4 regions of the Archangium violaceum genome follow, and region 4 is predicted to be linked to each of the others. Evidence: riboswitches for the same ligand, from Rfam matches in the RefSeq annotation. Region 4 holds a riboswitch; each other region holds the start of a gene.
What was found. A riboswitch is a leader RNA that binds a small molecule or an ion and turns the genes downstream of it on or off. The one in region 4 is predicted to bind cobalamin.

Region 1 (7,113 bases), 4.5 Mb from region 4:
CGTAGTCGGAGAGCCGGGCCTGGAGGAGCCGCATGGAGGCATCCAGCACCAGCAGCACGTCCTGCATGCGCGCGACGGACTGGGGACTGGTGCCCACCGCCACCGCGGGTCCCTTCACGTCCGGCCCCGCCTGGAGGCCCACCACCTGTCCGGTGTTGAAGCACGCGGCGACGAGGTCATAGGTGCACGTCCCACCGCGGCAGCTCTGGACGTCCGGGCACACGTTGCCACAGGTGCCACAGTGGAACGCATCCGTGCCGGGGTCCACACACGAGCGATCGCAGCGGACGGAGGACTCCAGGGTGCAGGCGGCCTTGCACTGCCCCTGCTCGCACACCTGGTCCGGAGCGCACGCCGTGCCGCCCTCGCCCGCGCAACCACCACAATGGGAGGGGTCCGACGCGGTGACGACACACTGGCCACCGCACACCGTGGCGCCCGAGCGACAACGGCAGGAGCCCTCGACACAGGCCTCCGTGGCGGAGCAGACAACCCCACAAGCCCCACAGTGAGACGAGGAGCTGGAGAGGTCGACACAGGCCTCACCACAGCGGGTCTGCGCCTCGACACACAGAGGGCCCTCGTCGGGACACCCCGCCAGCAGCAACAACACCATCACCAACGTCACCCGGCACAACACCGTGTATGCCCCCTCTCCCTCTGGGAGAGGGCTGGGGTGAGGGTATTTCCACGTCATGGAGGAGCCTCCGTCCTGGAAGCCGAAGAGGACTCGGAGGGGACACCCGGCTCGAAGGCTCCCGCCACCGACAGGAACACAGCACGGCCGGGGAGCGGATACCCGACGAAGTCCTCGGCGTGCACGTCGAAGAGATTCCGCACCTCGCCGGAGACCGTGAGCTCCGTGCGCGAGCCGAAGGTACTGGACAGGCCCGCGTGGACGAAGGTGCGTCCGGGCAGGGACATCGCGCCATCCCGGGTGAGGAAATGGGCCGACTGCGCCACCACCTCCACCCGACCCGTGAGCCACCGGGGGCCGCCCAGGACTCGCGCGGCCAGCTTGTGTCGAGGCCGGTAGGGCAGCTCGCGCAGGTAGAAACGCCCATCCCGCTGCAGGTCGCTCGAGACGGTGAGCGTATAGCTGAAGGCTCCGGAGAGGAGCGGATGGGGCCTCCACTCGCCCTCGGCCTCGAGCCCCACCACGCGGGCGTTGGCGAAGTTGTACGGCTTCGCCGCGCCGGGAGGGTAGGCCTCGTAGGAGATGAGGTCCTCATAGAGGCTGGCGAAGCCCCCCACCGAGGCGAAGGACACCTCCGAGCGGTGCACCACGGCCGCGTCCGCGTACAGCGCGCTCTCGGGGCGCAGGTCCGGGTTGGGCAGCAGCGTGCCCTGGCGCACGTACAGCTCCAGGAAGGAGGGCGCGCGGTGCGAGCGGCCCGCGTTGGCGCGCACCTCGAGGCCCGCGGGCAACGCCACGGTGACGCCCACCTTCGGGGACAGCAGCGTGTACGGGCCCGCCCGCTCCACGCGCAGCGATGGCGCGACGGTGAGCAGCCCATCCCACAGCAGCATCTCATCCATCGCCATCACGCTGGCGCGCAGCCACGTCGGCTCGCCACCGGAGGCGGCGTTGGTCTCCGCGGCGGACACGGACTCCCCGCCCACGCCCACCAGCGCGGACAGCGAATGCCATCCGCCCAGCAGCACCTGCCCCTCGACCTCCATCCCACCGAGCAACTGCACCTGTGCGTCCCGCTGTCCCCACGGACCACCGGACAGCGCCAGCCGGTCCCGCCGGAAGTACGCGCGCGCGTTCGTCCGCACACCGCCCGGCAGCGTGCCCGCGAGCCGCAGGTTGGCCGAGCCACGCCCTCCGGACTGCCGCGCGTCCTCGCTCGGGTTCTGCGCGGTGCCGGCGAGGCCCCGCTCGTCGAAGGACAGCTCGCCCAGCAGGTCCGCCAAGAAACCCCGGCCGAGCTCCCTGCGCAACCGCAGCAGGCCTCCGGCGCCCCGTGCGTCGTTGTTGGTGCGCTGGCGCTCGATGAGCGCGTCTCCGGGCAGCGTGGGGCTCGGGTCGAAGGAATACGGAAAACGCCCGCTGGAGGTGCCTCCATGGACGAGCAGCAAGGCCTCGCCGCCCGCGAGCGGCCCCGTGGCGGACAGCCACCCCGTGGCCGTGTCCCAGCTCCCGTAGGAGAGCTCTCCCGCCACGCGCGGAGTCGCCCCGGGACGGCGGGTGATGACGTTGATGGCGCCGCCCAGCCCTCCCGAGCCGTAGCGCGCTCCAGCACCCCCCCGCAGCACCTCGAAGCGCTCGGCCAGGGCGGCGGGCACGCGCGACAGGTCCGCGATGCCACCCGCGCCATTGAGGGGAATGCCGTCGAGCAGCACGAGCGTCCCATTGGAGGACGCGCCCCGCACCACGAGGCTCTTGCTCTGCCCGTACCCGCCCACGTCCTGCACCGTGACGCCGGGGGCGGTGGACAGCATCGCCGCGGTGTCCCGGGCCGCGCCGCCGAACTCGTCCACGCGGATGACGGTGAGGGCGCCGCTCGGGTCCCTGCGCGAGGCCTCCTCGGGAGAACCGGGGGCGACGGGCGCCTCCTCCACCTCCACGGCGGGAACGAGCAGGGGCTCCTCGGCCTCCTGGGCGAGCGCGACTCCACTCGTGCTGAGCGCCAGGCAGAGCCACCGCCCGGCGAGGTACGACCGCCGCATGCATCCGCCTTCCACTCTCTCCGTCGAAGAGAGAAGGCCATCGCGGACGCATCGCGCCCACACCCCCGGGCAGGTCTCCTGACTCCCGGGACTCCGGCCGAGGCGCACGCCGCGCCTGCCAGAAGGGCTCCTCCGCCTTCCGCCGGCCCACGAGCCGGAGTGGCGACTGCCGAGGACCCCTGCCCTGACGTCAGGGCCGCCCGATCACAGTGGCGGGACCGCGCCGGACTCTCACCGGCTTCCCTCTTGAAGGCCCGACATGGGCACCCAAGGGCAGGCCCTTCCTAGGGGCTCAACCCCCGCGCGTCAAGCCACCCTCGGTGAGGGTGGTGGCCCGGGAGGCTCGGGCGTGGCGGGCCAACCAGTCGAGGATGAACTGATTGAAGGCGGCGAAGTGGAGGAAGGTGGCCATCACGTCCCCGAAGCGCAGCGAGGCGCGCTCGAACAGGGGCGTGGCCCGGCCGGGGATGAGCAGGGTGCCATCGTGCCAGGTGCCGTTGTGGCTCCCACTGTCGGTGACGCACCAGACCCCCGTGTGCTTCTCCTCGTGGAAGGTGGCGTGGGCGCGCGAGACCGTGGGGTCCTCCACGATGATGTCGTTGTCGGGCGTACGCCCCAGGTGGATGCCCAGGTCGTGGGGCGAATGGGGAGAAGTGATGCCCCGTGAACGCTTGCGCACCTCGAGCACGAGCGGCTCGGCGACGGTGGGCCGCCGCGCCGACAGGCTCGGGACCGACAGGGTGCTCCGGGTGAAGAGGGGACGCACCCCCATGGGAGGAGCCTCCCACACCAGCACCGGCCAGCACACCGCACGCCTCACGGCCTGAGGGTCATCGAGAAACTGAGAGGCGAGCGCGGAGAACTTCAGATCCACGGGAATACCCTCCAGCACATGGGGGGAAGCGAGCCGCAGGGTGTGCACGAAGGGAGATCGCGGCCAGTCCCCACCGGGTGTGTCCGTCCCATGCGCTGGACGATTGGAGCACGGGTGTACGGCCCGGGAGCGCGAGCTCCGAGGGAGATGCCCCTGGCACGGCGGCTGCTCTTGGGGTGGCGACCGCGTCAATGGAGGCGCGGAGGTGAAGGAGTGTGGTCGATGCTGACGGCGGGGAAGCGGTTGGCGGTGTTCTCCATCCGCGAGGGCAAGGGCGGGAGCATCTGGGTGCGGGCGGGGAGCGCCTTCGTGAACAAGGACGGCTCGCTCAACGTGCTGCTGGATGTGCTGCCGCTGGACGGGAAGCTGCACGTGCGCGAGGCGGCGGAGAAGCGGGACACGGCGCAGGCGGGCGGCGGCGGGCGCTACGGGATGGAGGGCGGGCTGGACTCGCTGCCGGTGGGAGGCCACTCGTGAGCGGACGCGGGGTGGCGAGGATGGTGGCGGTGGTGCTGGGGCTGGTGCTGTGGATGCCCGGGGTCTCCGAGGCGTCGGGGACGAAGCTGCGCATCCAGTACACGGGCGTGGTGAACCTGAACGAGGCGACGGTGGCGCAGTTGGACCTGCTGCCGGGCGTGGGGCCGAAGGCCGCTCAGCGCATCATCGCCTGGCGGCAGAAGCGGGCCTTCAAGCGCATCGAGGAGCTGGTCCGGGTGAAGGGCTTCGGCAAGAAGCAATTCCTGAAGCTCAAGCCGTACCTGACGCTGGAGGGTCCTTCCTCGCTGAAGGTGGAGAAGGTGCCCGTGGAGGAGGACGAGGTGCGCGCCACCGGAGATGCGACGGCGAAGCGCTGAGCGCGTGGGTTGGGAGGGTGTCCCGGGTCACGGGCACCCTGCCTCCCTCGCCCCGGGTAGGGCCCTCACCCGCCCGCGGCGCGGGCCCGCGTCGCCGCCTCGACGCTCTCCGTGAGGGCCATGTCGGGCGTGAGCTGGAGGGGCTGGACGGGCACCGAGACCTGGGTGATGACCAGGCGCAAGGCATTGATGAGCTGCTGCCTCCCCTGGGGGTAGGGCGCCTCGGAGCCGGTGAGCGCCATGAGCTGCTGTTGCAGCACCTCGCCCGAGGGCGTGCGCTGCTCCCGATCATGCTGGAGCAGGCCCATGATGATGGCATCCAGCGCGGGCGAGATGCCGGCCACGAAGGAGGAAGGCGGAAGCAGCTCCTGCTGGGTGGCGGCGATCATCAGCTCCGCCTCGCTGTCGCCCTGCAGGGCGCGCTGCCCGGTGAGGGCCTCGTGCAGGGTGAGGCCCAGCGCGAAGAGGTCCGCCCGGCCATCCAGGGGCTTGCCGTAGGCCTGCTCCGGCGCCATGTAGCCCGCCTTGCCGCGCACCGTCTGCGCCTGGGTGAGGGCCATCTGGTTCGCCGCGCGCGCGATGCCGAAGTCCGACACCTTCACCTCGCCAATCCGCGACAGCAGGATGTTGGGAGGGTTGAGGTCGCGATGCACCAGCCCCAGCGGCTCGCCCTTGGGGCCCGTCCGGCCGTGCATGTGCGCCAGCGCGGAGGCGACCTCCGCGCCGATATAGGCCACCGCCGACGCAGGCAGCCGGCGGGCGGGAAGGCGCCGCAGCAACGAGTTCAGCGGCATGCCGTCCACGTACTCCATGGCCAGGAAGACCGTGCCCTGGTGCCGCCCCAGGTCGAGCACCTGCACGATGTTGGGGTGGATGAGCAGCGAGCCCAGCGCGGCCTCGCGCCGGAACATGGCGAGGAACTCCTCGTTGTCCGCGTAGGCCGGCAGGATGCGCTTGACGGCCACCTGCTTCTCGAAGCCGCCCTCCGGGCTGTAGGTGGCGCGGAACACCTCGGCCATGCCGCCCGCGCCCAGCCGCTCGTGGAGGAAGTACTTGCCCATCACGTCCTTCTCACGGATGGCGCGCAGCGCGTCCTCGGCCTTGCTCACGATGAGGCCGGCCAGCGTCGCCGTCAGCGGCCCGTAGGCGAAGAGGAACACGCAGCGCAGCAGCACCATCGGGAACGACAGCGTGTTGAGGGCATCGGGCGGCAGCCGGGGCTGGAGCACGAAGAGGTACAGCGCCATGTACTCCACCGCCGCGAGTGCCGCCGCCCCGTACGCCAGCTTCTTTCCCGCCCGGAGCGCGCACACCACGATGAGCGCACCCCAGGCCAACGCCGGCGGCGTGGTGAGCGCGTACACGGCATCGTGGAAGTAGGCGTCGATGGCGCACGCCACCGCCGGAATGGAGACGGTGACGGCACTGTCCACCCACTGCATCGCCGGGTGGAACCCGCCCTGCCGCAACGCGCGCAGCATCACGGAGTAGTAGATGCCCAGCCCGCCCGTCAGCCCCGCGAGGGTCAACGACAGGCCCGGGCCGATCACTCCGATGAGCAGCAACGAGGCCACGCAACCGAGCACCATCATCCCGCGCAGGAAACGGGCAATGGCCATCTCACGCGGGACGACGTCCTGGTTCAGGTACTCCTGCAGCAGCCGGGAGGAGTGCGACACTCGGGGAGGAGCGGCTTCCATGGCGGGCCACTCTATCCAACTCCCTCGCCCCCCATCGACGAGCCCTCATCCTCCGCTATAGCGGACGTTCCAGTGCTTGTTTCCCCTGGGGCATCCGTTATATTGGACAAATCCATGCTGAAGGTCCGCCGCCGCTGTTGTCGCCCATCCTCATTCCATCGATGAGTCACCGCCCAGGCGCGAAGCGCGCCGGAGCGGTTGGGAATGAATGTCGTCACAGTGGCAGCCGCGCGAATTCCTCCATGTCCTCAAACATCTCGAAGCATTCCCTGGGTGTCTTCCACATCCTCCTCACGCTTTGGCTCGGGCTCGGCACCGCCGCCCGGGCCCAGGGCAGCGAGCCTTCACGAACCGGGAACGAGCCCGCCGCCACGCAGGGCACCGCTCCGGCGCCGGCGCCGGCCCCAGCGGCACCAGCCAACTCGCCGCCCATCATCACCGCGGAGCCCGGGCGTGGAATCCTGGTGCGGTCGCCCGACGACCGCTACTCCCTGGGCCTCCGGGCGCGAATCCAGCTCCGGGAGACGTTCCTCCACGTCGGCAACAGCGACACCAACGAGATCAACGTCAAGACGCTGCGCCTCGTGGTGCACGGAAACGTGCTGGTGCCGGAGCTGCGCTACAACATCCAGCTCGCCTTCGGCGGCGGTGACTTCGAGACGGGCAGCAACTCCCCCATCTTCGACGCCTTCGTGGACTACACCCGCTTCCGCGACCTGAACATCCGCGTCGGGCAGTTCTTCGTGCCTTTCGATCGCGCCCGCACCATCCGCGAGTTCGCGCTGCAGCTAGTGGACCGGCAGTTGGTGGTGCGCGAGCTGAGCCTCGACCGGGACGTGGGCGTGATGCTCTCGTCCAACAACCTCTTTGGATTGCGCGAGCTGCTCGGCTACCAGTTCTTCATCGGCGGGGGCGACGGGCGCAACCGCTTCGCGGCGTACGCCCCCGGACCCATCACCGTCCTGCGGCTCACGCTGCGGCCCTTCGGCACCTTCGATGACGATCAGGA
Region 2 (7,113 bases), 4.5 Mb from region 4:
CTGGCCCTCGGGGCCGGGAGCACGCTCGTGGGCGTCTCGCGCTTCGACGAGCTCAAGGAAGTGGCCGGCCTTCCCCGCGTGGGCGGCTTCATCGACCCGTCCGTCGAGGCCGTGGTGGCCCTCAAACCGGACCTCCTGCTCGTGCAGCCCGGCCCTGGCAACCAGCGGCCCGTGGAGAAGCTGGCCGAGCTCGGTGTGCCCGTGCTCCTGCTGCCCCTGCAAACCGTGGCGGATACCCTGGCGGCCCTGCGCGCCGTGGGAAAGGCGCTCGGAAGGGAGAAGGAGGCGAATGCCCTCGTCCAGGGCATCGAGTCCACGCGCACCCGCGTGCGTGAGGCCGCCAGGACGCAGAAGCCGCGGCGCGTCCTGTTCGTCTATGGCTTCGAGCCGCTCGTGGTGGCTGGGCCCGGCTCCTTCGCGGACGAGCTGTTGCGTGACGCGGGGGCCGTCAACGTGGCGGCGGACGCGGGCTCGGCCTACCCCGTCTACTCGCTCGAACGGGCGCTGACTGCTCGGCCGGACGTGGTGGTGGATGCCGCGGACGTGGACGTGGGCAAGGACAAGCTCGTGAGGCTTCCGGGGCTCTCCCAAGCGCGATGGGTGGAGGTGCCCTCGATGGCGTTGCTACAGCCGGGGCCGTCGCTCGGAAGAGGACTGGAGGAGCTCTTCTCGCTGCTGTACCCCTCCATGAAGCCCGATGCGGGTACTGTGCGCTGACCGTGTATGTCCCCTCTCCCTCTGGGAGAGGGCTAGGGTGAGGGTCATTCCTCGTCCGTGGGTGAAGAATGCGTGAGATGGGGACGGTAGACCCTCACCCCCGCCCCTCTCCCAGAGGGAGAGGGAGGAAGAGCTTCACCCTGGCACGAGCGCTCGGGCTCGGTGGGGCGTTCCTCGTCCTGTTGCTCGCGGTGTTCCTCCTGGCCGTGCGCTTCGGCGATCAGCCCATCTCCCTCTCCGACGCATTCGGCGATCCCAGCTCCTCCAGTGCCGTCATCTTCTGGTCGGTCCGCCTGCCGCGTGCGCTGCTGGCGGCCCTCGTGGGCGCGGGGCTCGCCGCCTCCGGTGTCACGTTGCAGGGCGTGTTGCGCAACCCGCTGGCGGACCCGTTCGTCCTCGGTGTGTCCGGTGGCGCGGCGCTCGGAGCCACCCTCGCCCTGGCCCTCGGGTTCGCCACCGTGGGGGAGGTGGCCATGGGCCTCGGAGCCGGGTTCGAGCGCCTCTCCGCGCCGGCCCTGTTCGCCTTCGTGGGGGCCGTGGCGGCCATGCTCTTCGTGCTCGCGGCCAGCCGGGGCCACGGTGGCCGCGCGCCCTATGCCGTGCTCCTCACCGGTATCGTCTTCAACGCCTTCGCCTCCGCCGTCATCACGCTCGTGAAGACGCTCTCCGATCCGAACCGGCTCGGGGAGATCCTCTACTGGCTCGCGGGGACGCTCGGTTACGAGCGCACGGGGACGCTCCTTCTGTCCGCGCTCCTCCAGGCCGTGGCCATCGGCGTGATGCTGGCGCTCTCGGGGCGGCTCAACCTGCTCACGCTGGGTGACGAGGACGCGGCCTCGCTCGGCGTGTCCGTGGTCTGGACGCGGCGGTGGTTGCTGCTCGCGGCGAGCGCCAGCGTGGCGGACGCCGTGGTGCTCTCGGGGCTCATCGGCTTCGTGGGGCTCATCGTGCCCCACCTGCTCCGGCTCGCCTTCGGGCCGGACCAGCGGTTGCTCGTGCCGCTCTCCGCGCTCGGCGGGGCGGCGTTCCTCCTGCTCGCCGACCTGCTGACGCGGCTGGCCATCCCGCTGTTCGGCTCCGAGCCCCCCGTGGGCGTGGTGACGGCGCTCCTCGGAGGGCCGCTGTTCCTGGCGCTGCTGTACCGGAGCGGGCGGCTGTCGGCGGGGTGAAGCGCGGGCGCTGTCAGGAACGGATTTCCGCCGCGTCTTTTCTCGATGAAAGGAGCGGTGACCATGACCACGGTGACGAAGCAGAGCCCGATGAACCCCGAGCACCTCAACGACGCTGACACTGGCATCGACGCGCTCTCGCGCACCGGTCTGGATACCGCTCTGGACCTTCTGGTTGGCCTCGAGTCCCTTCGCGGCCTACCGCCTGGAACCTGAGCTCCGAGCCTCGTCACACGACGCGGCACGGTGCTCAGAGGCCGGGCTCCCAGCAAACGGGACCCGGCCTCTTCCTTTTCCGGCTCCCGAGCTCCCGCCCCGTTCGTCTATCGGCGAAGGACACCGCGCTCTCAATGCGGAAAGACGGGTTCGACTCCCGTACGGGGTACTCGCAGTCAGAAGCTTCCGGATGCGATTGGATCGCAGCACGGCCGTCTACCGTGTGAACAGGGTTCGATTCCCTGCGGAAGCGCTCGCAATGCGGCCGTGGCCGAGAGGTGAGGCCCCTGAGCGCCACTCAGGTGAACGCGGGTTCGACTCCCGCCGACCGCTCTTCGCAGTCCAGCAGTCTCCGTTGCCGGAGTAGCCCAACTTGGTAGAGGCCCCAGATCGAGAGTCTGGTGGTTGCGGGTTCGAATCCCGCCTTCGGCACTCGCAGTGAATACATGCCGCGGTAGCCCAACCTGGTAGAGGTGCTGCGCTCAGAACGCAGAGGTTGCGGGTTCGAATCCCGCCCGCGGTACTCCCATTGACAACAGAAGCCGTCCGCCATATCCCGCGCCCCGTCTTCGGTTCCTCCACCCTGGGGTGGAGGCTCGAGGGAACCCGGTGCGAGTCCGGGACTGCCCCGCAGCGGTGAACGGGAACGAACGCCGTCAGGAAAGCACTGGTCCTCTGTCGAGGGCTGGGAAGCGACGGTCAGTAGGGCGCCCGTGAGTCCGAAAACCTGCCGAGGACCCGTGCCACCCGGCACGGACATCACCGAGGCCTCCGAGGGGAGGCAGCGGGTGCGTGGCGGGTGCGTCCTCGTTCGGGCCGTGTCCCCCCTCGCATCCCGCCCCCGCTTCCCCTCGCAGGCATTGCGCCCGCGGGGGCGAGGAGCAGGACGCGCATGAAGACGGCAATGAAGGGTTCGCGGTGGTTCGGTCGCTTCTCGGTGGCTCTGAGCGCCGCGGCGCTGGGGCTGCTGGTCACCGGCTGCGAGCCGGAGTGCGTGGATCGGTTCGACTGCGCCCGGAAGGGCAACGTCGGCGAGGGCAAGCAGTTCGCCTGCGTGGACAACCGCTGCGTGACGCAGGACATCCCCAACGAGACGGGCTCGGATGCCGGGACGGGTTCGGATGCCGGGACGGGCTCGGATGCGGGTACGGACGCCGGGACGGGCTCGGATGCCGGGACGGACGCGGGCGTCGCGTGCGCGGATCTGCCGCATGATCCGAAGCTCGGCACGCTGCAGCTCCAGACCGGCTTCGCCGCCGCCGAGTCCGCCACGGTTCCCGAGGGAATCGGCGCGGTGACGGTCATCCAGAGCGGTAGCGAGTACACGTTGTATGGCCTGCGCAATACCGACAACACCAGTGTCGCCGATGACAGCATCTACGCGCTCGGCACCTGGCCGAACGTCACCCTGGGGTCGGCGGCCCTCTACGCCGTCGTTCCCGATGCGGATCGCGGCAACAGCACGTACCCGAGCGGGTTCCTCACCAATGATGGCACCCGGCTGCTGACCGGGTACACCCGGGGCGCCGAGGGCAGTCCCGGCAATGTGCTCGTCTATGACACCGCCACCCCGAAGGACTCCGTCTACATCTCCGCGCCCGGCAATTTCTCCGCCGCCGCCGTGTCCGGCGCCTTCTTCATCAATGGGCTGGGAATCGACGGCGCGTCCCAGGGCGGTCTCGCCGTCTACGCCCTGAATGTGGCGTCCAAGCCCTTCCAGGGCTCGAAGCTGGCGACCTTCCCGACCACGAACGTACTCGCCGCCAGCGGCTACTCGGCGGTGACGAGCGACAAGGTCGCCGTGTTCGGCTACAGCGTCCCCGACAGCTCCTCCAGCGACCCCTGGGCCCCCTACATCAACCACGTGCATGCGGTGTCCCCCGCGCTGTACACGCCGGCGGTCTCGAGCAGGTCGACCCTTGCCCTCTCCACCACCAACGCGCCTGAAATCTACTCGGGCAACGACCTCCAGTCGGTCGCGGGGTTCGGCAGTGGCGTGGCGCTGCATCGCGGTACCTTCACGGCCACTCGCGACGTCTCGCGCATCGAGCTGACGCCAGGCGGCATCAACCCCGAAGCCGTCACCGCGGGCGACCTCACGCCCGTGCTCACCACCAGCAACACCTGCACCAACGTGGTGTCGATGGCGCCCATGGGCCCGGACCTGCTCGTCGGCGTGAAGGACAAGAACGGCCGCCGGCTCGTCCGCCTCCAGCAGAAGCAATAGCCATGAGGACGCACGGCACCGTGGCTCGCTGGAGCGCCTGGCTCGTCATGTCCCTGCTCGCCGTGGGCTGCGGGGGTCCCTCCGAGGAGGAGCCCCCCCAGGTCCTGGTGTGCCAGAGCGACAACGACCCGTTCGCGGACAAGGTCGTGTCCTTCTCTCCCGGGGAGGAGGCTGGTTTCGGTCAGGACGGCTACCCGGACATCGTGCTCGGGCCTCCCCACGGGACGGGCTCCGGCATGGGCTCGCTGCACGTGCTCTCCCTCGGTAGGAGCGGGGAGATCGTCCTCGAGCTCACCGACATCGGCGTGGTGGATGGGCCCGGTGTGGACCTGCTCGTCTTCGAGAACCCCTTCGGGTACTTCGCGGAGACGGGCGTGGTCTCGGTGAGCGAGGACGGCCAGACGTGGCGCGACTTCCCCTGCGACCCCACGAACAGGGCCGGTGGCTATCCCGGCTGCGCGGGCGTGAAGCCGGTGAGCTCTTCACCGGAGAATGGCATCAGCCCCACCGACCCGGCCATGGCGGGCGGTGATGGCTTCGACCTGTCTGCCCTCGGCGTGGCCCGGGCCCGCTTCATCCGCATCCGTGACAGCGGGTCCAACTCCTATGGCTCCTCCGCGGGCGGGTTCGACCTGGACGCGGTCGCGGTGGTGAACGGCTCGCCCATCTGCGAGTGGAGGTGACGCGCATGTCCCGCCCTCCTCCGGACTCGGAGTCGCGGGTGGAGCGGCGGGCCGTGCTCGGCTCGCTGCTCCAGGGCACCTGTGCTCTCGCCGCCCTCTGCGCCGGCTGCGGCCCCGAGTGGCGCGAGGCCACCGTGCTCTCCGATGAGCAGGTCTGCGGTGTCTCGCCCGGCCGCCCCGAGGACGGCTGGGTGGAGGTGAAGCTCTCCGACCACCCCGAGCTGCGCGCGCGGGGTGGCTCGGCGGTGGTGCGCCGCCCCGACGCCCTGCTCGACGCGCTGGTGCTGCACACCGCGTCGGGCTGCTTCGCCGCCGTCTGGCACATCTGCACGCACGGTGACTGCCATGTCACCTACGTTCCCGGTGAGTCCCTCCTGGAGTGCCCGTGCCACGGCTCGCGCTTCGGCGAGGACGGCCGGGTGCTGCGCGGTCCCGCCACCCGCCCGCTCCAGTCCTTCAAGGCGGTGCGGGTGGGGGAGTCGGTGTGGCTCCACCGGCCTCGGTGATGTCAGTTTTGACTCGCGTGTCAAGGGACGCGGAGGTGGGCCGGGTCGTGTAATCTCCCCGCCGCGATGTGGCAGATCATCATCAACGGTCCGGGGTACTTCGACACCGCCTACGAGTTGCCAGAGGGCATCACGCACCTCGGCCGCGCGGATGAGAACGACATCGTTCTGGGGGGCGATCTCGTCTCGCGCCGGCACGCCCGCCTCGTGGTGGAAGGCGATTCCCTGTCCATCGAGGACCTCGGCAGCCGCAACGGCAGTCGCGTCAACGGCTCGCCCCTCCAGGGCAGCATCGATCTGCAACCCGGCGACACCATCTCCCTGGGGGAGAACACCCTCTCCGTCCGCCAGCCCGACAAGGTGGAGAACGCCGCCACGGAGATGGTGGATCTGGGCGCCGGGGGCGTGCGCCGCTTCGGTCATGGCGATGACGTGGGGCCCTCCGTCATCCTCGCCAAGAACGTCAAGAGCGTGGAGCTGCTGCGGGCGCTCGACAACTTCTCCGGCCCCCTGGATGACGGCACGCCCGCCACCGCGGCGCCCATCGCGCCGGCTCCGCCCACCGGCCCGCGCGGCGCCTACGAGACGCTCGTCCTCCTCTTCCACACCGCCGAGGCGCTCGCCACCGCCTCCAACCTGACGGCCTTCCTCGAGACCACCATGGACCGGGTGCTCGAGCGCATCGGCGCCACCACCGCCGTGGTGCTGCTGCGTCACCCCACCGGCGTGCTGGTGCCCGCCGCCGTGCGCCACCGCGGCGCGCTCGCCAAGGGCGAGGTCCCCGTCTCCGATGGCATCGTCGACGAGGCCCTGCGCCAGGGCCGCGCGCTCCTGGTGGGCGACGTGCGCGACGACCGCCGCTTCGCCAGCCGCGAGAGCGTCATCCTCTACGGCGTGGACCGGGTGCTCTGCATCCCCATCGGGCTGGAGGCGCCCTTCGCCGGCGTCCTCTACGTCAACACCTCCGCCAGGAACGACACCGAGCTGGAGGTCATGCTCGATGCCTGCACCGCCGTGGCGCACCTGGTGGCCACTGGCGTGCAGAAGTTCTCCTCCACTTCGGCGGGCCAGACCCTGCGCCACCACCTGGAGCGCTTCCACGGCCCGGAGATGGTCGAGCGACGCGCGTCCGAGGCCCAGCGCGCCGGCGGCAAGCTGCCCGGCCTGGAGGAGCGCAACCTCACCGTCGTCCACGCGGAGCTCGTCGGCTTCGGCGCGCTGTGCCCCCGCGTCGGCACCGCGCGCGCCACCGTGCTGCTCAACGACTTCCACTCGCGCCTGGGGGGCCTCGTCTTCAGCTTCGAGGGCACGGTGGAGGCCTTCGTCGGTGAGTCGCTGCGTGCCCTCTTCGGCGCGCCCTACGCCAGGCCCGATGACGCCGTGCGCGCCGTGCGCGCCGCGCTCGCCCTGCGGGCCGACTGGGAGCGCCACATGGCCCGCCGCCCCATGGACGAGCGGTGCGAGCTGCGCATCGGCATCAGCACCAGCCGCGCCATGGTGGGCATGGTGGGCCCCGACTCCCGTCCCTCGTACACGGCCGTCGGCGAGGGGGTGCATGTCGCCTCGTGGTTGGCCGGCACCGCCATGCCCGGGCA
Region 3 (7,113 bases), 6.5 Mb from region 4:
CAGGTAGGGCATCACCAGGATGCGCTCCGGCCGTGCCCGGGCCACCCACTCCAGCGCCTCCTCCAGCGAGGGCTTCGCGATGCCGACGAAGGCCGGCTGTACCTGGGCGAAGCCCCGTCCCTCCGCGTAGAGGCGGGTCAGCTTGTAGAAATCGCCATTCGCGTCCGGGTCCGACGAGCCGCGCCCCAGCATCACCACCACCGTGCGCGCGGCCTCCTGGGGCGAGAGGGGGCCGGTGCGGGCCCCGGTGCGCTCGAAGGCCAGCTGGGCGAGATCCGGATGCACGCCGAAGGCCTTCACCGCGAGGAAACGCACGCCCGGGTGCTTCTCTCGCGCCGTGGCGAGTGCCAGCGGAATGTCGTTCTTCACGTGCTTCGCGGTGAAGAGGAAGAGCGGAACGACGAGCACCTCCTTCACCTCGGAGGCGAGGGCGTCCAGTGCCTCGGGGAGCGCTGGCGCGGTGAGCTCCACGAAGCCCAGGCCCACGCGCCGCTCCGGGTGGGCCTCGCGGTAGGCGTCCACGAAGCGGTGCACCTCGGCGATGGCCTGCGGATCGCGGCTACCGTGTCCGATGAAGAGGATGCCGTGCTCGTTACGAAGGGAGCTCACGGGTGCACTTCCTGGTGGGAGGGGACGAGGAGGGGGAGCAGACGGCTGGCGGCCTCGGCGACCGTGAGGGGCGGGGCTGCTCCCAGTCCGGGAAGGAAGGGGGCGAGATGGGCCCAGAGCTCGGCGACGGCCGGTGCGCGCAGACGTGCCCGCGCCAGCAGCGCCGCGTCCCGGAAGACGTCGGCGGGGGACCCGAAGGCGAGCAGCCGCCCCTCGCCGAGGATGGCCACCCGGTCGGCGAAGAAGGGCACCTCGTCGGTGGCATGGGTGGACACGAGCAGGGCCACTTCGCGCTCGCGGGCCAGGCGCCGCAGCAGGCCCGCCGTCTCGCGCTCACCCACCGGATCCAACCCGGCGGTGGGCTCGTCGAGGAGCAGCACCGCCGGATGCATCGCCAGCACGCCCGCGAGGCAGGCCCGCTTCTTCTCCCCGAAGCTGAGCGCCTCGATGGAGCGGCCCGCCAGGTGTGTCAGTCCAGTGGCCGCGAGCGCCTCGTCCACCCGCGCCCGCACCTCGCCCGGGGCGAGGCCCTGGTGCAGCGGACCGGTGGCCACGTCCTCCCCGACCGTCGCGCCGAACAGCTGGTCATCCGGATTCTGGAAGGCGAGCGCCAGCCCCGCTTCGGCCCGCGCCACCGCCCCGCGCGGTGCCGCCTGGCCGAGCAACCGCACCCCTCCGGAGAGCGCCGGCACCAGTCCCGCGATGCTTCGCAGCAGCGTCGTCTTGCCACACCCATTGGCGCCGAGCAGCGCCACCACCTCTCCCGGCCGCACCTCGAACGAGAGGGCGGAGAGGATGGCGGGGCCGCCGGGGTTTCCCACCGAGAGCGCCTCGAGCGTGAGCGCCGCCTTCATGGATGCTCTCCAGGAGGGGGGACGATGGCGCCCCGGCAGCCACGGGCGGCCATGGCCTCGGCGGTGGCATGGGCCTGGTCGAAGGCGCGCACCAGGGTGAGTCCGCCGAGCGCCCCGAGTGAGTGCAGACTCCGGCGCACGTCCCGGTAGCCGAGGCGGAGCACCTGGGCCTCTCGCGCGCTCTGGGCCGAACGCTCGAGGACGGTGGCGTAGCGCACGGCGAGCGCGAGCACATCGGCGAGCGGGGCCGGCACCCGCCACGCGCGCAGTGCGCCCACCAGGGCCCAGGGCGGGGTGAGCGCGGTGAGGAGCCCGAACACGGTGGCACCCGCGGCCACCCGTGTTCCCAGGACCAGGGCGGGTGCCCAGGCCCCGGTTGCCTCGGGTCGCAGCAGCCAGTGCAGGACCCAGACCGCCAGACCACTGAAGACGGCCACCCCGAGGCGGCGCACCAACACCCTGACCGGCTCGCCCACCGCGAGGGACGCGATGAGGGCCAACGCAGCGACCCCCGAGGCGGTGTGAGGCGCGGGCCCGGCGAGCGTCACCAGCAGGGCGAGCAGAGCGCTCGCCAGCTTGAGGCGCGCATCGAGCCCGACCACCCACTCGCGCAAGGGGGAGGTGCGGCTCACGTCTGTCCTCCCGTCTCGACGAACAGCGCGCGGTAGAGATAGCCGAGGAAGAAGCCCCCCACGAGTCCGGCGCAGAGGAAGGCGAAGAGGAGCACATCCCCTTCCAGTGGGATGAGGGGCGGCTGGGGAGTGCGTCCCGCGGCCTCGGCGAACGGGAGCACGACGTGCTCGTCGACGCCCGGCCAGCTCTCGGTGGAGGCGAGAAGTGGCGTCATGGCGTGGCGGGGGCGGGGAGGGCGTGGAAGTGCAGGAGCGCGGGCCGGCGGCGGGAGATGAAGACGATGGCGCCGGCGGTGAGGGCCCCCTCGAGGATGCCCAGGGGAAGCTGGGTGGGGAGGAAGGCCAGCAGCAGTGTTCCCAGCGTGCTGCCCAGTGGCTGGGACCCGTGCAGCGCCGAGGCCAGCTCGAAGGACGTCATGGCGTAGGTGGCCCAGTCGGACAGCATGCCGGCGGCGAAGGCCGCCACGCCGAGGGGGGCTCGCACCGCGCGCAGCCCGTGGAAGACGCCGTAGCCGACGAAGCCGCCCACCACGCCCATGGACCAGATGTCGGCGCCCAGGGTGGTGAGCCCGCCATGGGCGAGGAAGAGCGCCTGCAGCAGCAGCGCGACGAACGTCACCAGCACCGTCATCACCGGGCCGATGAGCACGGCCGCGAGCCCCGTGCCGCACGGGTGCGAGCAGGTGCCAGTGATGGGGACGGGCACCGGCATGCAGGAGATGACGAAGACGGCGGCGGCGAGCATCGCCACGAAGGGCGAGTAGAGCGGGCTCTGGGCCACGCGCTGCCGCAGCCGCATGACACCGAGCGCGAGCAGGGGCAGGACGGAGACGGTCCACCCCGCGGCCCAGCCGAACGGAAGGAGACCTTCCGCCAGGTGCATGGCGTGCGCCGGATGGGGGAGCAGCAGGAGGAGCGCCGCGAGCGGCCACGTCTCCTGACGGAGGGAGACGGACGCTGTCTGTACGAGGGCCTGGACGCGATGCCGCAGGGCGGCACCACACCCACGCCCGGAGATACCCGGCATGGAAACCTCGCTCTCAGTCCACGGAGAGGTGGGGTTGCAAGGCCTGGGTAGGTCTCCTGGCTCGTGGATTCAGAACGCCTGACGGCGTTCAGCGCCGCCTCCACCTTCCCCGACGCGAAGGCGTCGAGTGGTTACGTCGGAGGCAGCTCCCCACTTACAGTGGCGGGACCGCGCCGGATTCACACCGGCTTCCCTGTTATGCCCGTGCTGGCGGGCACCCATGGCTGGAATTCAGTTGTCGCGCGCCAAGTACCGGAGGTGATGGGACGCTGTCAACGGAATGCGCACATTCCTCACGGTGCGTTCGGGCCAACGTCCGCCAAAGACAGCGGCGCGTTGGCGATGGCGGCGGTGGAGTACTCATCCGCGCCGACATCGTTGGTGGAGCGGATCTGCCCATCCACGTCTTCCGCGACATAGGCGTACGTGCCCACGGCCGTGTTGATGGCGGGGCTCGTGGAGGACAGCTTCTGCAGGCCGTTGCTCGTGGTCAGTGACGGATTCACGTTGCGGAGCTCACTGCTCGTCCGCGACCTGTTGTTCAGGGTGGCGCCGTACCCGATGTTGCCCTGGAAGAGCGTGTTGCTCGTCTTGGTCTCGTTGTAGAGCGTGCCCGTCGTGTTCCGGATGAGATTGTTGGCGACCTTCGAGTCCACCGGCGCGTACGTGTATTTCTTCCCGATGACGAGCCCCGTGGTGCTGTTGACGACCGTGTTGTTCACGACCTCGGCCCGGTAGACCTTCCAGTGCTTGCTCAGATCCGTGCTGGTGTAGCTGCTGGAGTTCGGCCCACCGTCGAAGTCGCCCCCGTCGATGAGGAGCGCATCGTCGGTCAGCTTCTCCAGGTAGTTGTTGTAGACCTTGTGGTCGGTTCCGTAGATGCGGATGCCTCCCACGCCGGTCTTGGTACCGTCACCCAGGATGAAGTTGCCGTAGATGCTGTTGTAGTTGCCGTGGCGCGCGGTGAGCTGTCCCTGCGAGTTGAGGACCGTGTTGTAACGGATCGTGTTGTGGCCGCTCTTGATCGAGATGAACTCCGGGTCCCCGTCGCAGCGCTCGAACAGGTTGTACTGCACGGTGGCGTAGGCATCGAGCATCGACACGGCGGACAGGCCCATGCGGAGGGTCTCCAGCCCGTTGGCGAGGCGCGGTCCGATGTCGTGGAAATAGTTGTACTCAATCACATCATACTGGGTCATCTGGGTGGAATAGTTGCCATCCATGGCGATGACCGGACCCGGGTCGCTCTTTCCTCCGAAGTCGTTGTGGTCGATCCGGTTGTGATGGCTTCCGCTCCCCTTGAGCATCAACCACTTCACCTCGGTACCGTTCTCGGTCAGGTCGAAGGTGTTCCGGGTGACCCGGACGTTGTTGGAGCCGTCGAGCACGATGGCGCTCGCGCCGGTGTTGGTGAACTTCAGGCCCTCGATGACGACGTAGGAGGAGCCGGACACGCTGATGGAGGCGTCGCCGGAGATGATGGCCTGGCCCCGGTTCGCGGCCTTGAGTGTGATGGGATTGGAGGCGGTCCCATTCTTGTTCTGGATGCTGAAGGCACCGCTCTTCGTGTAGGTGCCGTTCGCCAGGACGATGGTCGTGCCCGCGGTCGCGTTGGCGAGGGCCGTGATGAGCTGGGCGGCGGTGGCAACGTTCACGACGTTGCCCGGCGCCTCCGCGGCGCTGCCGTGGATCTCCACTTCGAGGTAGCTGTTCCAGGCATTGGAGGTATTGCCATACCCCACGAGCCTCACGTAGCGCGCGGACGCCACATCCGTGAAGTCGAAGGTCTGAAGGCTACCCGTCAGGCTGCTCGTCACGTTCGAGCGCACCGTGGAGAACGTGGTGCCATCCGTGGAGGTCTGGATGTCGAAGGTGAACGTCCGGGATGCGCCGTTCAGGAAGGCGATCTTCACATAGGCCACCTTCTTGTTGGCGCCCAGGTCGAACCGGATCCACTGCCCATCACCCTCCGCCGACCAGCGGGTGGTCAAATCCCCGTCGACGGTATAGGCCGGGAGGTTGCCGTCATCCGAGCTCGCGGTGACGGAGGTTCCCGGGATGGAGAACTTCTCATCCGCCGCGAATCCCAGGGAAGGAGCCAGTGTCAGGAGCAGGCTCGAGCCAATCACAAGCTTCCGATGTGCCATTCGCATTCCTCTCACCCTCTTCGGGGTTCCGTGCTTGCTGGTGATGAACCACTGTGCTTCACCGTGTCGGGCGGCTATCCCTTATTCTCATGATTTCCATGGTTGCGGCAGGAATTTAATCTTCCTGGGAGTATGAGCGGTTTGCACTCCGGCTCTGGGTTGATGCATCATTCAGGTTCCCCCCCCCTTGTAAGGAGTTCCGCATGAACCTGGAGAGGCTGAAGCTCGTTTCGGGACTGGTGCTGGCGCTGACCGTCGCGGTGGCGGTGCCGCTGGCCACGAATGCTCAGGTGGAGCAGTCCCCCGTGGCGCCGGCCGTATCGCAGCCGAGCTCCGACCACAGTGCCTGCAAGGCCGACAAGGAGAAGCTCCTCATGTCGCGGGCGAAGAACGGCATCGCCGCCGATGCTCCCGTGCCGCTCTTCTCCGAGGAGCCGGTGGGCCTGTTGGGTTACTGCTCCTACGACTGTTCCTCGTGCTCCAGCTCCAGGGAGTGTGCCGCTCGCGGTGCGGGGTCCTGCTACTCCATCTGTCCGTAGCCGGTCCGGTGCACGGGGGCTGCCGAGCCGAAGCAAGGGCTCGGCGGCCCGTGTGGCACTGGCCCTCGTCCCCTCCACGTCTCCATCTTCCTGGGGAGATGCTCGCGAGGAGGACGCTCATGACGCACGACGAACTCTTGTCCCATGTTGCCGAACACGCCGGGCTCCCTGGCCTGGAAGCGGCGGAGCGGACCGTTCGCGCGGTACTCGAGGTCATCGGTGAGCGCCTGGCCTGGCCCGTCGTCCAGTCCCTGGCGGAGGATCTCCCGGAGCCGCTAGCCGCGGGCTTGCGCGGCGTAACCCCCCATCAGGTCTTCAACCTCGCGGAACTCCATGCGCGCGTCGCGAGCCGGCTCGAGGTGCGACTCGGACTCGCCATGGAGTACACCGGCGTCGTCTGTCAGTTCCTCGCGGAGACCCTGTCTCCCGGGACGCTGCACCAGCTCCGTGAGGCACTGCCCGAGCCGATGAGCGCCCTCTTCACTCCTCGTGAGCCTGGCGAGCCCTTCGAGTACGTCCACCTCGACCCTGGCCGCCGCACACTCGCCGAGGGCCGGCCGGGGAGCCAGCACCCCGTGTCCGAGTTCCATGCCGACACGGCGCACACGCACTCCGTGGCTCGGGAGGACAACCCGCACGAGGACACGAAGCTCTCCAGTTCCAGCGGGCTCACCCAGGAGCGGGAGCAGGAGACGCTCGCGGCCGGACACCCGGGCCCGAATCATTCCTGACAACCCCCGCGAGCCCCGGGTGCCTCTCCCAAAGCACCCAGGGCCCGCGGGCCCGTCGACGACCGTTACACTCCGCTCTCGCGGAGGGGCCATCGAGCCACGAGCACCGATGCCCGCCAGAGACCGGGCCCGTGGTGCGCCTGCCAACCGACGGTCCCCTTCCATGTAACTGATGGGTCTGACATGCCCGCGTGGCCCTCTCCCGTCGGGGGCACGCCAACGGGCTGTCACCGTCCCATGTATCGTTCGAGCCAGGCCGCGGCCGCGGCGGCTCCTACACACACCATACGAGGGCAGAGACATGGGCATGCTGAAGGACAAGGTGGTTCTGGTGACGGGGGCGAGCTCGGGCATTGGCTGGGCCACGGCCATCGCGCTCGCGGCGGAGGGCGCCCGGGTCGTCGCGAGCGCGCGGCGCGAGGCCAGGGGCCGTGAGCTCGTCGCGCTCATCCAGGAGCGCGGCGGAGAGGCCACCTGGGTCTGCGCCGACATGCAGGTCGAGCGGGACATCGAGGCGCTCGTCCAGGCGGCCGTCTCGAAGTACGGCCGCATCGACGCCGCCTTCAACAACGCC
Region 4 (7,113 bases):
AAGGAGGTGCTGGCGACATAGGCGGTGGACAGGCGGGAGCGCTCGTTGGACAGCTCGACGGCGTGCTCCAGGCTGTGTTGGTAGCGCCCCACCTCATGGCGCTCGGCGGCGAAGGCGCGCACGGTGCGGATGCCGGAGAAGACCTCGTCCGCGACACCGTTGGCCTCGGCCAGCGCGGCCTGCACCTTGCGGGAGGTCTGCCGGATGCGGCGGCCGAAGAGCACGGTCGCGACGACCACGGGGGGCACGATGGCCAGCATCAGCAGGGTGAGCAGGGGCGAGGTGTAGAGGAGCAGCGCGAGCCCCCCCACCGCCTGGGCCCCGCTGCGCAGCGCCGTGGCGATGTTGCCGCTCACCGCGTTCTGCAGCACCTGGGTGTCCGCGGTCAGCCGGCTGGTGATCTCCCCTGTCTTGTGCTCGTCGAAGAAGGCCACCTCCTGGGACACGAGGCTGGAGAACAGGTCATGCCGCAGCCGCGTCACGATGCGCTCGCCGGCGCTGACGAAGAAGTAGAAACGCAGTGCCTCGGAGCTGGACTGCAACGCGAAGACGGCGATCATCCCGAGAGCGGCCCGGTCGATGAGGGCCTGGTTCCGCGATCCGAGTGCCTCATCGATGATGAAGCGCAGGGCCTGCGGAAAGACCAGGGTCATGCCACTGCCAAGCAGCAGGAAGAAGATGCCCACGGACAGGGCGCGCCTCTCCGAGCGGGTCAGGCTCAGGATGCGGCGCAGGAGGACAGGGGAAGAGACCTTGGACATGGGGGGCGATGGCTGTCAGGCGGCGGGCTGATACCGGCCGGAGGAGTACTGGGCGATGAGGCGAAGCGATTCCCGAGCGGTCTCGCGCAACTTCGCGATGAGGACGGAGTGGATCCACATGTCCTCCGTCAGGCCGACCACTGAGATCTCCTCCTCCATCACGTGACTCCCTCGTGCCAGCCAGGACGCGGCGGTCGGCATCCTAAGCGAGTCCCACCGCTCCTGCACCATGCCTGCTCGGGGAGCAGGCGTGCCGGGAGGACACAATAGTAAGGGGCCGTCCCCCTCGCGGGAGACGGCCCCTGGGTACTTCAGGCACTGAAGGCTCGGACTACTTCACGGCCTTCACGCGCTGGCGCTTCTCGGTGTGACCCTCGGCGGGCACCTCGCCCTCGGCGGGAGCCGCGACCGCCGCGACCGCCGGCTTGCCGATGCCGTACTTCTCCAGCACCTGCCGCTCCACGTCCTTGGACACCTCCGCGTGGTCGCGCAGGTAGTCCTTCGCGTTCTCACGGCCCTGGCCGATGCGCTCTCCCTTGAAGGAGAACCAGCTGCCGCTCTTCTCGATGATCCCGTCGTTCGACGCCAGGTCGATGAGGTCTCCCTCCTTCGAGATGCCCGAGCCGTACATGATGTCGAACTCGACCTCCTTGAACGGAGGCGCCACCTTGTTCTTCACCACCTTCACGCGGGTACGGCTGCCCACCACGTTCTCGCCATTCTTGATGGCGCCCACGCGGCGGATGTCCAGGCGCTGCGACGCGTAGAACTTCAGCGCGTTACCGCCCGTCGTCGTCTCGGGGTTGCCGAACATCACGCCGATCTTCATGCGGATCTGGTTGATGAAGATGACGCACGTCTGGCTCTTGCTGATGGTACCGGTGAGCTTGCGCAGCGCCTGGCTCATCAGGCGGGCCTGCACGCCCATGTGCGCATCGCCCATCTCGCCCTCGAGCTCGGCCTTCGGCACCAGGGCCGCCACCGAGTCCACCACCAGCACGTCGATGGCGCCCGAGCGCACCAGCATCTCGGCGATTTCGAGGGCCTGCTCGCCCGTGTCCGGCTGGCTCAGCAGCAGGTCATCGGTGCGCACGCCCAGCTTGCGCGCGTAGCCGATGTCCAGCGCGTGCTCGGCGTCGATGTAGCCGGCCACGCCGCCGCGCTTCTGCGCCTCGGCCACGATGTGGAGGCAGAGGGTCGTCTTACCGGAGGACTCCGGCCCGTAGATCTCCACGATACGACCCCGGGGCACGCCGCCGACGCCCAGCGCGATGTCGAGCGAGATGCTTCCCGTCGAAATGGCCTGAACATCCCGAACCAGCGGCTCCTCGTTGCCGAGCCGCATGATCGACCCCTTACCGAACTGGCGCTCCACAGCGGACATCGCCAGTTCGATCGCCTTCTCCTTCTCTGGATTCACGGCCATTTCGTCTTGCTCCTTGCGTATGCGGCGAGCCACCCCGGCCCACCTGAACTCGCGTTTAGTACGCGATGTGAAGACCCTAGTCCATCCCTCTGACATGACCCACGGCGTTCAGCGCCGAGGCAGCAAGAGGAGCAGCCAGGCCAACAGTCCGCCCACCCCGCTGAGGGTCCCGTAGTAACCACCGAGACTGCCCAGGTATAGCTGAACGACCGACAGGACGAGCAGCCCCAGCAGGCCCGCCCGCCGGGTGTCCGAGCGTTCATCACCCCACAGTGCCGTCACCAGCCCCATCAGCGCCAGCCCCATGAGGAAGAAGAGGGGCAGCCCCAGGGCGCTCTTCCCCTCCGTCAGCTCCGGGGGAAGGAACACCCACTCGCCGACGAACCCCGTCCCCAGCACCCCCGCCGCCAGCGCCCCCTTCGTCAGGAGCCCCTTCCGGGTGGGCCGGGACTGGTTCCGCAGGTACTCCAGGTCCTCGGGGCGTACCTCCAGCGCGTAGGGGTAGCCGAGCCCCACCAGGGTCTCGACCGCCACGCCCCGGCACGTCCGGCCCTCCGCCTCCTCCAACCCCTCCAGCTGGCCGCTCTCCAGGAGATGAAGGAGCAGGTCCGCCACCTCGCGCGAGCCCCCCTCCGACCCCAGCGCCTCCAATTCCCGGTTGAGGTGCCCCGCCAGGGCCGCGCGCTCGGTGCCAGAGGCCGCCCGGGCCTGCTCGACGAGGGGCGGCACCGCCCGCATCGCCTCTCGCGGGGGTAGAGGTGCGGGAGCGCTGTCCGGCGCCTCCCAGGGGGCCAGGGATGGCACCTCCGATCCTGGCTGGTCCTCGCGGGGTCCGGAGCCGGGGGGGCGGGTATGGGTGGTGCTGGACACGGTCGGGACTGTAACGGCCGGCTCCGCCCGCCTTCAAAGCTTCCCGCCAGGCCGCTCCCGGGAGCTTCCGGCAGCGGACGCGAGCGGGCCCCGTCCCGCCTCCTGGAGGACAGCTCCCCCCACCCTCCAGGGAAGCGTTAGAGTGACGATACCTTGCCGGCCATCCCCCCTCCCCCACCACCTTCCACCAAGACCGTGGAAATCCCCTCGCGTCGCTTCGGGCGCTACGTGCTCCGCTCGCGGCTGGGCTCGGGAGGCATGGCGGAGGTGTTCCTCGCGGAGGCGCGGGACGAGAAGGGCAGCCCCTTCAAGGTGGCGCTGAAGCTGATGCGCAAGGACGTCAGCGCGGAGGCCTTCGCCGACGAGGCGGACCTGATGGGCCTGCTGGAGCACCCGAACCTGGTGAGCCGGCTGGAGATTGGCGAGGCCTTCGGGCGCTACTTCATCGCCATGGAGTTCCTGGTCGGTGGAGACCTGGAAGGGCTGCTCCGGGTGCACCACCAGCAGGGGCGCGACATCCCGGTGGCGATGGGCGTCCACGTGTGCATCGAGGCGCTGAGGGCGCTGGCGTACTTCCACCAGGCGCGCACGCGCAGTGGCCGGCCGCTGGAGCTCGTCCACGGGGACGTGAACCCCTCCAACATCTTCTTCTCCGGGCAGTGCGAGGTGAAGCTCGGTGACTTCGGCGTGGCCAAGGCGCGCGGGCTGGACCTGGGGCCGGAGGACGGGGTGACGGCGGGCAAGCTGCACTACCTGTCGCCGGAGCAGACGCGCGGGGACACGGTGACGCAGGCGTCGGATCTCTTCTCGCTGGGCATCGTCCTGCACGAGCTGGTGCTGGGTGCCCACCCCTTCGAGCGCGGCAGCGACGACCCGGACGTGGTGATGGCGGCCATCCAGGCGGCGAAGCTGAACCTGCCGGACACGTTGGACCGGAGGCTCGCGGCGGTGATCCGCAAGGCGCTGGCACCGGACGTGAATCAGCGCTACCGCACGGCGGGAGAGTTCGCTGGAGCACTCTTCACCTGGGCGTTGGACACCGGACAACCCTTCAGCGCGCGCGAGGTACAGAGCGCGATGCAACAGGCCCTCTCTCTCGCACTCTGGGAGCGGGAGAAGGGCCGCCCGTAGTCGGACGGAGCAGATCCTTTTGACAGCGTCCGAACCCGCCCATAGGTTGGCGCGCGTCGCTGGTGCCCGGGCAAGTGCCTGGGCTTGAAAGGGAATCCGGTGTGAATCCGGAGCTGCCCCCGCAGCGGTAAGCGAGAACGAATCCGCCCACACGCACTGGCCGGGAGGCTGGGAAGCGGACGGTATTAGGAACCGGCGTCAGCCGAGTGCTCGCGAGCCCGAAGACCTGCCAGCACCTGCCTCTGGGAGAAATCCAGCGGCAGCTCGACCTGGAAGCCTCGTGGGGAGGCGGGAGGTCCGAGCGCCGCGGGTTCATTCCGTGGCGGTCCCGGCCTGTCTCTTCTCCTCGTGTCTTCGGGTTCACGTGGTCGCGAACGCAGCTCGCGGCCCAGACAGTGCGCGAGGAGCAGCATGCTGAACGGAAGCCACATCCCGGGACGCGAGCAGGGCGCGCCGCCCCTGCCCGCCCATCTCACCTCCGAGACGACCCCCACGCCCCCCACCACCATGCGGGTGCGCAAGCGCAATGGAACGCTCGAGGTCGCGGACCTGAACAAGATCGTCCGAGCGATCAGCCGGTGTTGCGACGGGCTGCGCCAGGTGGACGCCATCCGCATGGCGACGAAGACGATCGCTGGCCTCTACGACGGCGCCTCGACGAAGGAGTTGGATCAGCTCTCCATCCAGACCGCCGCCTCGCTGACGCTGGAGGAGCCCGAGTACGCGAAGCTCGCGGCGCGGCTGCTCGCGACGTACATCGACAAGGAGGTCTCCGGGCAGGAGATCCACTCCTTCTCGCAGTCCATCGCCGCGGGCCACCGGCTCGGGCTGGTGAACGAGCGCGTGGCCGGGCTCGTCTCGGCGAACAGCCGCAAGCTGAACGACGCGATCGACCCCTCGCGCAACCGCCTCTTCGAGTACTTCGGGCTGCGCACGGTCTACGACCGCTACCTGCTCAAGCACCCCCAGACGCGCGAGGTGCTCGAGACGCCCCAGCACTTCTTCATGCGCATCGCGGTGGCGCTCGGGGACACCATCGCCGACGTGCTCGAGCTCTACCGGCTCTTCTCGATGCTGGAGTACGTGCCGAGCTCCCCCACCCTCTTCAACTCCGGCACGCGCCACGAGCAGCTCTCGTCCTGCTTCCTGCTGGACTCGCCCGAGGACGAGCTGGCGAGCATCTACCAGCGCTACATGGACGTGGCGATGCTCTCGAAGTTCTCGGGGGGCATCGGGCTGGCGTACCACCGGATCCGCTCGCGCGGCTCGCTCATCGAGAGCACCAACGGGCACAGCAACGGCATCGTGCCGTGGCTGAAGACGCTGGATGCGTCGGTGGCCGCGGTGAACCAGGGCGGGAAGCGCAAGGGCGCCTGCTGCGTGTACCTGGAGACCTGGCACGCGGACCTGGAGGAGTTCCTCGAGCTGCGCGACAACACCGGCGACGAGGCCCGGCGCACGCACAACCTGAACCTCGCCAACTGGATCCCCGACCTCTTCATGAAGCGCGTCGAGGCTGATGGGAACTGGTCCCTCTTCGACCCGAAGGCGGTGCCGCACCTCACGGACCTGTACGGCGAGGCGTTCGAGCGCGCCTATGAGAAGGCCGAGGCGCAGGGACTCGCGCACAAGACGGTGAAGGCCCGCGAGCTCTACGGGCGCATGATGCGGACGCTCGCGCAGACCGGGAACGGCTGGATGACGTTCAAGGACAAGTCGAACCGGGCCTGCAACCAGACGGCGCTGCCGGGCCGCGTCGTCCACCTCTCGAACCTCTGCACGGAGATTCTCGAGGTGACCTCACGGGACGAGACCGCCGTCTGCAACCTCGGCTCCATCAACCTCGCGCGGCACACGCTGGCGAACGACGCCGGTGGCGTGGCCTTCGACTGGGACAAGCTCGCGAGGACGGTGCGCTCCGCGGTGCGCCAGTTGGATCGGGTGATCGACCTCAACTACTACCCCATCGACTCGGCGAAGGGCTCGAACCAGCGCTGGCGCCCGGTGGGGCTCGGCCTGATGGGCCTGCAGGACGTGTTCTTCCAGATGCGCCTGCCCTTCGACAGCCCCGAGGCGCGCACGCTCTCGCGGAGGATCTCCGAGGACATCTACTTCCACGCCCTGTCCGCCTCGGCGGAGCTCGCGGCCGAGCGCGGTGCCCATCCGAGCTTCCAGGAGACGCGCGCGGCGCGCGGCGAGCTCCAGTTCGACGCGTGGGGAGTGATGCCCGAGGACCCCACGCGGTGGGAGGCGCTGCGCGCCCGTATCAAGTCCGTGGGGCTGCGCAACTCGCTGCTCATCGCCATCGCGCCGACGGCGACCATCGCGTCCATCGCGGGCTGCTACGAGTGCATCGAGCCGCAGATCTCCAACCTCTTCAAGCGGGAGACGCTCTCGGGCGACTTCCTCCAGGTCAACCGCTACCTGGTGGAGGAGCTGAAGTCCCTGGGGCTGTGGAACGAGGACATGCGCTCGCGCATCAAGCTGGCGGAGGGCTCCATCCAGTCGCTCGGGGAGATTCCCGCCAACGTGCGCGCCATCTACCGCACCGCGTGGGAGCTGCCGATGCGCTCGCTCATCGACATGGCGGCGGACCGGGGCGCCTTCATCGACCAGAGCCAGTCGCTCAACCTGTTCATCGAGTCGCCGAACATCGGGCAGCTGAGCTCCATGTACATGTACGCCTGGAAGAAGGGGCTGAAGACGACCTACTACCTGCGCTCGCGTCCGGCGACGCGCATCGCGAAGGCCACCGTCGACGTGTCCCGGAATGGCACGGCGCACCCCGAGGCCGGTGGTAGCGCGCCCGCTCAGGCGGCCCCCAGGCCCACGGAGGAGCAGGCCATCGCCTGCTCGCTGGAGAACCCCGAGAGCTGCGAGGCCTGCCAATGAGCGCCGTGACGCCCCTGGTGCGCTCCAACGCGA

Region 1: linked by a shared signal. The riboswitch ahead of JRI60_RS06650 (TonB-dependent receptor plug domain-containing protein) and the one ahead of JRI60_RS40955 (ribonucleoside-diphosphate reductase subunit alpha) in region 4 are both predicted to bind cobalamin.
Region 2: linked by a shared signal. The riboswitch ahead of JRI60_RS06695 (hypothetical protein) and the one ahead of JRI60_RS40955 (ribonucleoside-diphosphate reductase subunit alpha) in region 4 are both predicted to bind cobalamin.
Region 3: linked by a shared signal. The riboswitch ahead of JRI60_RS14885 (energy-coupling factor ABC transporter permease) and the one ahead of JRI60_RS40955 (ribonucleoside-diphosphate reductase subunit alpha) in region 4 are both predicted to bind cobalamin.

What each region holds. Positions count from the first base shown of each region.
Region 1 covers NZ_CP069396.1:1,538,854-1,545,966, reverse strand. Annotated here, with positions in the region: gene JRI60_RS06655 (MXAN_6577-like cysteine-rich protein) at 1-697, opposite strand, end outside; gene JRI60_RS06650 (TonB-dependent receptor plug domain-containing protein) at 694-2,676, opposite strand; cobalamin riboswitch at 2,728-2,962, opposite strand; gene JRI60_RS06645 (FHA domain-containing protein) at 2,969-3,550, opposite strand; gene JRI60_RS06640 (hypothetical protein) at 3,773-4,027, shown strand; gene JRI60_RS06635 (ComEA family DNA-binding protein) at 4,024-4,404, shown strand; gene JRI60_RS06630 (serine/threonine-protein kinase) at 4,470-6,104, opposite strand; gene JRI60_RS06625 (porin) at 6,347-7,113, shown strand, end outside.
Region 2 covers NZ_CP069396.1:1,547,074-1,554,186, forward strand. Annotated here, with positions in the region: gene JRI60_RS06660 (ABC transporter substrate-binding protein) at 1-717, shown strand, start outside; gene JRI60_RS06665 (FecCD family ABC transporter permease) at 795-1,886, shown strand; gene JRI60_RS06670 (hypothetical protein) at 1,950-2,102, shown strand; tRNA gene JRI60_RS06675 (tRNA-Glu) at 2,199-2,271, shown strand; tRNA gene JRI60_RS06680 (tRNA-Gly) at 2,364-2,435, shown strand; tRNA gene JRI60_RS06685 (tRNA-Leu) at 2,460-2,534, shown strand; tRNA gene JRI60_RS06690 (tRNA-Leu) at 2,551-2,625, shown strand; cobalamin riboswitch at 2,656-2,851, shown strand; gene JRI60_RS06695 (hypothetical protein) at 2,995-4,329, shown strand; gene JRI60_RS06700 (cell surface protein) at 4,332-5,012, shown strand; gene JRI60_RS06705 (ubiquinol-cytochrome c reductase iron-sulfur subunit) at 5,018-5,518, shown strand; gene JRI60_RS06710 (FHA domain-containing protein) at 5,585-7,113, shown strand, end outside.
Region 3 covers NZ_CP069396.1:3,573,204-3,580,316, forward strand. Annotated here, with positions in the region: gene JRI60_RS14865 (CbiX/SirB N-terminal domain-containing protein) at 1-609, opposite strand, end outside; gene JRI60_RS14870 (energy-coupling factor ABC transporter ATP-binding protein) at 606-1,463, opposite strand; gene JRI60_RS14875 (CbiQ family ECF transporter T component) at 1,460-2,095, opposite strand; gene JRI60_RS14880 (hypothetical protein) at 2,092-2,310, opposite strand; gene JRI60_RS14885 (energy-coupling factor ABC transporter permease) at 2,307-3,122, opposite strand; cobalamin riboswitch at 3,152-3,359, opposite strand; gene JRI60_RS14890 (chondroitinase-B domain-containing protein) at 3,416-5,269, opposite strand; gene JRI60_RS14895 (hypothetical protein) at 5,473-5,808, shown strand; gene JRI60_RS14900 (DUF2267 domain-containing protein) at 5,928-6,539, shown strand; gene JRI60_RS14905 (SDR family NAD(P)-dependent oxidoreductase) at 6,841-7,113, shown strand, end outside.
Region 4 covers NZ_CP069396.1:10,294,075-10,301,187, forward strand. Annotated here, with positions in the region: gene JRI60_RS40935 (ABC transporter ATP-binding protein) at 1-761, opposite strand, end outside; gene JRI60_RS54755 (hypothetical protein) at 777-902, opposite strand; gene recA (recombinase RecA) at 1,093-2,187, opposite strand; gene JRI60_RS40945 (hypothetical protein) at 2,296-3,057, opposite strand; gene JRI60_RS40950 (serine/threonine-protein kinase) at 3,253-4,188, shown strand; cobalamin riboswitch at 4,231-4,436, shown strand; gene JRI60_RS40955 (ribonucleoside-diphosphate reductase subunit alpha) at 4,600-7,080, shown strand; gene JRI60_RS40960 (ribonucleotide-diphosphate reductase subunit beta) at 7,077-7,113, shown strand, end outside.